2 regions of the Sutcliffiella horikoshii genome follow, and region 2 is predicted to be linked to the other one. Evidence: riboswitches for the same ligand, from Rfam matches in the RefSeq annotation. Region 2 holds a riboswitch; the other holds the start of a gene.
The links. Region 2 has a riboswitch for S-adenosylmethionine ahead of K7887_RS02265 (YezD family protein). Riboswitches for the same ligand answer to the same signal wherever they lie in the genome.

Region 1 (4,171 bases), 1.0 Mb from region 2:
AGGCAGTTAATCGCGATCCCTGTAGAACTGGTCTTGTTTCACAGGCAAAAGCACTTAATGGGAACTCTTTTTCTTTTGCCAAATGAAATGGAGCTAATGCTGTTCCGTAACGGGCCGTTGCAATAGATCCTGCATTACAGATGGTCAGCAGTTTATCGTTTTTTTGAAACAAGGAAAGAGCATGCTCGCCGATAAGCCTGCATGTTGCTTCGTCCTCGAGTTGGATTTGAATTGCTTCATGAACAAGATTTGTTTTTGCTTCGTTCACGGAAGAAGCGTGCAAAGACACTTGTAGGAGTCGGTCGATTGCCCAAAAAAGGTTTACTGCTGTCGGACGAGAAGTTGCCAAGTAGTCCCGGTCCTTTTTCAACTGGCTGTGAAATTCATCTAAATTAACTATGTTATAAGAGTTTGCAGCGAGAACAAGCCCGTATGCTGCTGTTATGCCAATTGCAGGCGCCCCCCTTACTTTAAGAGTGACAATGGCATCATAGACATCGTTAATGGTATGCAAATCAATGAAAACCGTCTCTTGAGGTAATTTCTGTTGATCTAATAATCGAATATAAGAGTCTTTCCATTCTACAGATAGCGGTAGGTTAGTAGTAATTGTCATGATTTATCCATTCCCTTTTAGTTCATTCTTAAGAAGTGATTCTACATCTTGAATGTTACGGATATTTGCTGCATTTTTAATTAGTGTTTGCCCTAATAACAAAGCTTGTTGTTTTACTGAAATTTTGCGCTCATAAGGTTTGAGGCTATCAAGGTCAGCTACATGCGCCAAACCAATGGTTCGACGAATAACCTCACATCCGGCAAATCCAATTGCATCAGTAAAGACTTTTTTCAGGAAGAAATCCAAGTAGCCTGGTGTTTGCGTGAAATGTTCCACACTGTTTGTCTTCCATAAGTCAGAGAAGGTAAAAGTGAATCCTTCCCAAACTTGATAAAGGTGGGAAGTGATGCTGGCCCTTTGACTGTCGTCTCTGGTGATTGCTTGCAAGAGGATATTGGCAAAGAACTGTCCAACATCAAAGCCGATCGGTCCGAAAAATGCAAATTCAGGGTCAATAACTTTAGTATCGATTTCACTCGCAAAGATGCTTCCTGTATGGAGGTCCCCATGTAGAAGTGCTTCTCCGTTGGTTAAAAATGTGTATTTCAGTTTTGCCACTTCAAGCTTTAATTCCGCATCATTCCAAATATCCTCGACCGAACCAAGCAGCTCAGGCTCATAATCGTTGGTCTCACTTTCATAAAAAGGGTCTGTAAACACTAGATCTTCGGTAATCTTACAAAGCTCTGGATTTGCAAATGCCTGCTGAAGGTTTTTCTTCTCTTGTTGATTTAATCCAAAATCAGAAGTGTAAAACAATGTTTTCGCTAAGTATTCACCAATATGCTTTGACAGAAGCGGAAAGTCCTTGCCATCTAGAAAACCATTTCGAACGATTTCCAAATGGGAGAGGTCTTCCATGATCGTTATCGCTAATGCTTCGTTTGTATAATAAACTTTCGGAATAAGATTAGGTACCAAAGTAGCGGCGTTCTTCAAGTAATTTCCTTCTATTGTTGCTCTGTGCAAGGTCAACGGCCAGCTTTCTCCAACAACCTTTGCATAAGGCAATGCCTGCTTAATAATAATTCCTGTGTTATTTTCGTCTCTAATGTGAAAGACAAGGTTCAAATTTCCATCACCGATTTCACGGCAATGCAATAGCGCACCATCTTTGAAAAATTCAAGATCTTTCGCTAGTGAAATAGCGGTTGATTCTGTTAACGGCTCGTATTCTGTAGTTGCTGTAATGGTCATATTTATTACCCCCGTGTGATTTATTGATTAGTAACGGGGCATTTATTTAAAAATAAAAGCCCCTTTCCATAAGAAAGAGGCTTGAAGAGTAGACTTCTCCCCTCTTATCTGCCAGAAATAACTTCTGCTGGAATTAGCACCGTGCCTTATGAACTAATACGTTCGGCGTCCACAAATGTGTAACGCCCTGTTTCACAACAGTATTACGGTCGGTTGCTGGGTTTCATAGGGCCAAATCCCTCCACCTGCTCTTGATAAGAGATCACAATCATTAAATTGTGAATGTATGAAATTGTGTGAAAATTATTGCTTGATGAAAATAATAACAAGACGCCGGGAAAATTGTCAACAAGTTTTTTGAAAAATCTTTGTTGTAACCAATATCAGATTATTTAAAGAATTTAATGGAATTGTATGAATTGTTTGGTTAAAACCTTGAAAAAATGCTAGGCACCTGTTATTATTAAACTATTATTTTTGTTCGTGAATATGGAAAGTCAGAAACACGTTTTCGTCTTGAAATGTTTGAAAGAGCAAGAATAGTAATATTTACGTGGGTTAACCACAAGGAGGAACAAACATGTTACAAGGTAAAGTAAAATGGTTCAATGCAGAAAAAGGTTTTGGATTCATCGAAGTTGAAGGTCAAGACGACGTATTCGTACACTTCTCCGCAATCCAAGGCGAAGGTTTCAAAACTTTAGAAGAAGGCCAAGAAGTATCTTTCGAAATCGTTGAAGGTGCTCGTGGACCTCAAGCTGCTAACGTTACAAAATAATGCTAGCCAAATAGAAAAGGACTCCACTCCGGAGTCCTTTTTGTTTTGGAAGAATAAGAGAATATGTAATACAGTTGATTTCCGTTCCAGGCGCTTCGCTTGCCTGCGGGCCTTCCACTCCAATCAACAAGGTGGCTTCATTCATTTAAGGGTTAGTGAAAAGCCCTCTAACCGGGTTAGCTGTAAAAGGATTAACGTAACTTTACGCAATGTTCAGCTGTGGATTGGAGCAAATGGCGGAGACTCCAGCGGGGGAGTAACGGTAGGTTGAGACCCCGCAACGAAGTGAGGAGGCTCCAGCGCCGTCCCGCGGAAAGCGAGAAGCCAATTGCGAAAAGGAACAGCGGCGACTAAGCAATCAACTAAAGTAAAAAGATTAATAGTATTGTGGTCTTCGGTCTTCAAAGATTGGGATTCTTTTTCTTACTTCCTCCACCTTATCCAAATCTATCTCAGCTGTAATAATTTCCTCATCTTCCCCGGCTTCAGCCACAATTTCTCCCCAAGGATCAATAATCATCGAGTGCCCTGCAAAAGCATTCTTCGGATCAGCACCAGAACGATTACATGCAATTACATAGCACTGGTTCTCAATGGCCCTTGCAATAAGAAGGGTACGCCAATGATCAACCCTTGCCAAAGGCCACTCTGCAACAACGAATATCGCTTTTGCATCTTTAGTGGTATGCGCGCGGATCCATTCAGGAAAACGGATATCATAGCAAATGAATCCTGCACATGTTTCTCCGTCAAGCTCAAACATCCCATCCGTCTTTCCTGGCTGAAGGAAATGATGCTCGTCCATCAAGCGGAAAAGGTGTAATTTACTATATTCGCCGGCAACTTCGCCATCTTTGTTAACCGTAATCATCGTATTATAAATTCCTTTGTTCGTTTTTTTCGCGACCGAACCGCCCACAATGTGTGTTTTTAGTTCTTTTGCAGCAGATTTAAGGAATTTGGTCGTGACAAAACCGCCAGAATCGGCAATTTTATCAAGGCGCCCGAGATCATATCCTGTAGACCACAGTTCAGGAAGAACAATGATATCAGGTCGATCTTTTCCTGCAACTGTCAAAAGTTCACATGCTTTTTCTATATTTGCCTCGGGATCACCGAAAGCTACATCAAATTGAATACAAGCTATTTTCCATTTCATAATTTTATCCCCCCGTTGAAAAAGTACTTTACAAGTTGAATCTAACAATATATGATTTGTGACTAGGATTTCAAGAATTTTTTAAGTAGGTGAAAAAGGTGAAACACTTTCAACAATCTGAATTATTAAATACACTGCCTAAACAGTTCTTTGCTTCATTGGTTGAAAAGGTGGGGAAGGTTGTCGCACAAGGTCATGATGTGATTAATCTTGGACAAGGAAACCCTGATCAGCCGACTCCTGAACATATTGTAAAGTCGTTACAGGAAGCCGTTGAAAAACCAAATCATCATAAATATTCCCCGTTTCAGGGTCACCAATTTTTTAAAGAAGCGATTGCAACTTTTTATAAACGAGAATACGAAGTGGACATAAATCCCGATTCGGAAGTGGCCATACTCTTTGGCGGCAAGGCGGG
Region 2 (4,171 bases):
AAGCGAACGTGCGTCACAGCATCGACAGCTTAACTAGCGAAATTGCTACGAGCAAAAAGAGTGAAGAGAAGAAGACAGAAGAATAATTAAGAACTTAGTGCCCCCATCTGCAGCTGCTACTTTTGAGAAGTGGCGGTGCGGGTGGGGGTTTTATTTTGGAACAATAGATTCCGCATTTCTCAAAATTTTCATTTTAATTGCATATCCACACCAGAATAGGCTAATATGTTATCAGTAGTGGATTCAGGTTCACTACTTAGTGGTATTGGTAAATATAACTATTCTATATAACAACATACAGAGACAGACTACACATAAATATAAAAGAGGGCTTAGTTAAATATACGTTTAGGATGATGGGAAATGAAACGAGCTAGGGTAATATACAATCCAACATCTGGCCGCGAGCTGTTCAAAAAGCATCTGCCAGAAGTGTTGGTTCGATTAGAAAAAGCCGGCTATGAAACATCCTGCCATGCAACAACTGGACATGGAGATGCGACAGAAGCGGCTAAGCTTGCAGTTGAACGCAGGTATGAACTTGTCGTGGCAGCCGGTGGAGATGGAACAATAAATGAAGTGGTCAACGGTCTTGCAGAACAGGACTACCGTCCACAACTTGGTATTATTCCAGTGGGAACGACCAACGACTTTGCCAGAGCACTTGACCTGCCACGTGATGATATATTAGCTTGTGTGGATGTTATTGCAGAAGGCGTCCCAATGCCAGTGGATATTGGAAAAGCCAATGATCAATACTTCATGAATATTGCTGGTGGCGGAAAAATGACCGAGCTGTCTTATGAGGTACCAATCAAGATGAAGACAATGCTTGGCCAGCTTGCCTACTACCTAAAAGGAATCGAGATGCTTCCATCTATTCGCCCGACGAACGTAACGATTGAATACGACGGAAAGATCTTTGAAGGCGAAATTATGCTGTTCCTTGTCTCCTTATCCAATTCAGTAGGCGGCTTCGAAAAGCTTGCGCCAGACTCCTGCATGAACGACGGAATGTTTGATATGATCATTCTTAAAAAAGCAAACATTGCAGACTTCATCCGTATTGCTTCTATGGCATTGCGCGGAGATCATGTGAAAGATGATTTAGTCATCTACACGAAGGCGAACAGGGTAAAAGTAAACACTCAAGAGAAAATGCAGCTAAATCTAGACGGCGAGTACGGTGGACTGCTTCCTGGGGAATTCGTTAACCTTTACCGTCATCTTGATGTCCTTGTTACGGAAAAGCGTAAGAAAATAGAAATGGCTAAATGCGAATAGAAATAAGCGGCGGAGAATGAATCCGCTGCTTATTTTTTTTTGAAAAATAGTGCGGAATCCTTTCTGCATAGGAATCTCGCATCATTTTTATTTTATTGCAACATAGACAAGGAAAAATATGTTAATGTTGAGTAAAATGGGAATGCCAGGAGGGGTTAGGATTGGTTAGTACAAAGGGGAGTAAGTATGAGGATATGTCTTGGATGGGAAGCTTGAAGAGGTTATCTGTTTTGTGTTGTCTTACAATAGTGTTAACAGGCTGTAATTTGTTTGCTCAAGGAGAACCGGATCCTGAATTCACCATCTCCTCCACTTCTGTTGGCATGGGCGGGAATGAGTATGAAACGGTGCAGTATGTCCGCTACTCCATGATTCTCACATACAATGAAAGTTTGAAAATAGCGGAAGATACGGTAGAACCCTTACTGGCCGGATGGTTGGAGGAGCGGATGCTGGACCATGAAATTGAACTGGCAGAGGAATTAGGGGATGGGCAATTCAAGCTGGAAGGGAAAGTGACCTTTGATCCGAACGGATTATCAAAAGTTGATTTGGTGAAACTCGAAGAACAAGAAGAAACAGTACAAGGTGTTCTTTTTGAAACGGTCTCGGGAGATTCCTATCAAGCTGCCATCATTGATTCGGAAACCAAGCTTACAAAGATTGGGGAATGAAGTAGCTGACTAGGACCAACTTCCCAAAAATAAAAAAATCTAAAAAAACAGTCAATAACATTGTTGACAATTCATATAAGTATGGTAGGATTAATTTTATCAAAAACAACAAATGAATCGACGCTTATCTAGAGCGGCTGAGGGACTGGCCCGTTGAAGCCCGGCAACCTGCGAACAGCAAGGTGCCAATTCCAGCAAAATGGATACCCATTTTGGAAGATAAGGTGCAGCATACATACGATGCGCCTTTTCCATAATGGGAGAGGCGTTTTTTATTTGGTGAAATGGAGGCGAGCCAACTGGCAAAGTCAGAATGGGAAGACGTGGTAACCCACTTGGAAAGAATGCTGCAATCCATCAAGTTTGGATCTATCACCCTAGTCGTACAGGATGGAAAAGTCATTCAGATAGAAAAAAATGAGAAGGTTCGCCTTCAAAAAAAATAAACACTCGCTGACCAGACAAACTGGAGGCGGTCACTTTACATGATGCTTGGCTTGGAACAACAAGCATGCACATTAAAGGGGCTGCCTTTTTGCGTTGGAAAAGAAAGGAGCAGTAACAGCATGAACCAGAAAATCACGTATGAAAATTGGAAGGAGATCTCGTCCACCTTCGAGGTTGATGATGACTCAAGAGGCGCCACCGTTGTTTTGGAGTGGGCCTATAGAGTTTACGACTCCGACGAGATAATCTATGCATCAAGTTTTGGTGCGGAGGCAGTGGTGCTGATCGACCTAATTCAAGAAGTAAAGCCTGATGCGAAAATTGTTTTTTTAGATACAGATTTGCATTTTCCGGAAACGTATAAGGTTATTGAGCAGATAGAAGAGAGATATCCGAAGTTGCAGATTGAGAAGAGGAAGCCGCAGCTAACGTTGGAGCAACAAGCCGCGGCACATGGCACGGTTCTTTGGAAAAGAGATCCCGGAAAGTGCTGCCAAATACGGAAGGTGGAACCTTTACGAGAAGCACTCACGCCAAAAAAGGCATGGATATCTGGTCTCAGAAGGGAACAATCCCCAACGAGGGCAGCCACGAATTTCCTCAACCAGGATGACAAGTTTCAAAACATCAAAATTTGCCCGCTCATCCATTGGACATGGGGGGATGTTTGGAATCATATTCGGAGCCGAGGACTTCCCTATAACGAGCTACACGATCATGGCTATCCAAGCATCGGCTGTTTTCCCTGTACACAGGCAGTCGGTGCGGAAGGTGATTCCCGCGCTGGCCGCTGGGCGGGTAGCGGCAAGACGGAGTGCGGCCTGCATACAAACTAAGGTTGGCAGTGAAGTGAAGGAGGAAAAAACATGTTAGTTACCATAGCTGTCATCGTTGGTCTGTTTTTCGCCATGAATATCGGGGCGAGCGGTGCGGCAGCATCCATGGGAATTGCCTATGGTGCAGGAGTTGTAAAAAGGAATGTGGCTTTGGTGCTATGTGGGATTGCGGTGTTCTTTGGAGCGTGGCTCGGCGGCGGAGAGGTCGTCAAGACAATGGGGAGCGGAATTGTGCCACAGAGTACCTTTACGGTGGCCATCGCCCTGATTGTCATCGCATCTGCGGCCCTATCTTTATTTTTAGCAAATGTGTTCGGCATCCCGCTTTCCACCAGTGAAGTGACCGTCGGTGCGGTTGTCGGAGCCGGAATTGTCTATCAATCCGTGTTTGTCGGAAAGCTCGCCTGGATTGTTTCGTTCTGGCTGCTGACACCGGTTCTGGCGTTTTTGTTAGCAATCGGGGCAACCTGGGTGTTGAAAAATAGAGTGGTTGATAGATGGGTTAAGTCGTCAAGGGCCGTTCCAATCTTGTCGGTGCTGGTCGTGGTGATGGGAGTGTTTGAAGCATTTTCCGCGGGGATGAACAATGTTGCCAATGCGGTGGGACCGCTTGTCGGAGCAGGGATTATGAACACTGGGCAGGGAATTCTGTGGGGAGGATTGTTTGTAGCTTTGGGCGCGCTATTGCTTGGCCAACGTGTCATGGAAACGAATGGCAAGAAGATTACAAAGCTGCGGCTGGAGGAAGGATGCGTCATTTCGGGCACGGGAGCCGGAATCGTCACGGTTGCCTCGGTGTTTGGCATTCCCGTGCCACTGACACAAATTACGACGTCTTCGATTATCGGGATTGGTTTTGTGAAGCAGGGGCGATCTGTTTTGCAAAAGGACATCGTCGTACAGCTGTTAGTTGTGTGGGTGGTGTCTCCG

Region 1: another riboswitch for S-adenosylmethionine. It lies ahead of mtnK (S-methyl-5-thioribose kinase); the one in region 2 lies ahead of K7887_RS02265 (YezD family protein).

The regions. Positions count from the first base shown of each region.
Region 1 covers NZ_CP082918.1:1,454,177-1,458,347, forward strand. Annotated here, with positions in the region: gene mtnA (S-methyl-5-thioribose-1-phosphate isomerase) at 1-616, opposite strand, end outside; gene mtnK (S-methyl-5-thioribose kinase) at 620-1,816, opposite strand; SAM riboswitch class I at 1,918-2,077, opposite strand; gene cspD (cold-shock protein CspD) at 2,397-2,594, shown strand; gene K7887_RS07485 (carbon-nitrogen family hydrolase) at 2,971-3,753, opposite strand; gene K7887_RS07490 (pyridoxal phosphate-dependent aminotransferase) at 3,852-4,171, shown strand, end outside.
Region 2 covers NZ_CP082918.1:431,349-435,519, forward strand. Annotated here, with positions in the region: gene K7887_RS02250 (flotillin lipid rafts scaffold protein FloT) at 1-86, shown strand, start outside; gene K7887_RS02255 (diacylglycerol kinase) at 364-1,284, shown strand; gene K7887_RS02260 (hypothetical protein) at 1,446-1,958, shown strand; SAM riboswitch class I at 2,080-2,184, shown strand; gene K7887_RS02265 (YezD family protein) at 2,243-2,404, shown strand; gene K7887_RS02270 (phosphoadenylyl-sulfate reductase) at 2,525-3,241, shown strand; gene K7887_RS02275 (sulfate permease) at 3,272-4,171, shown strand, end outside.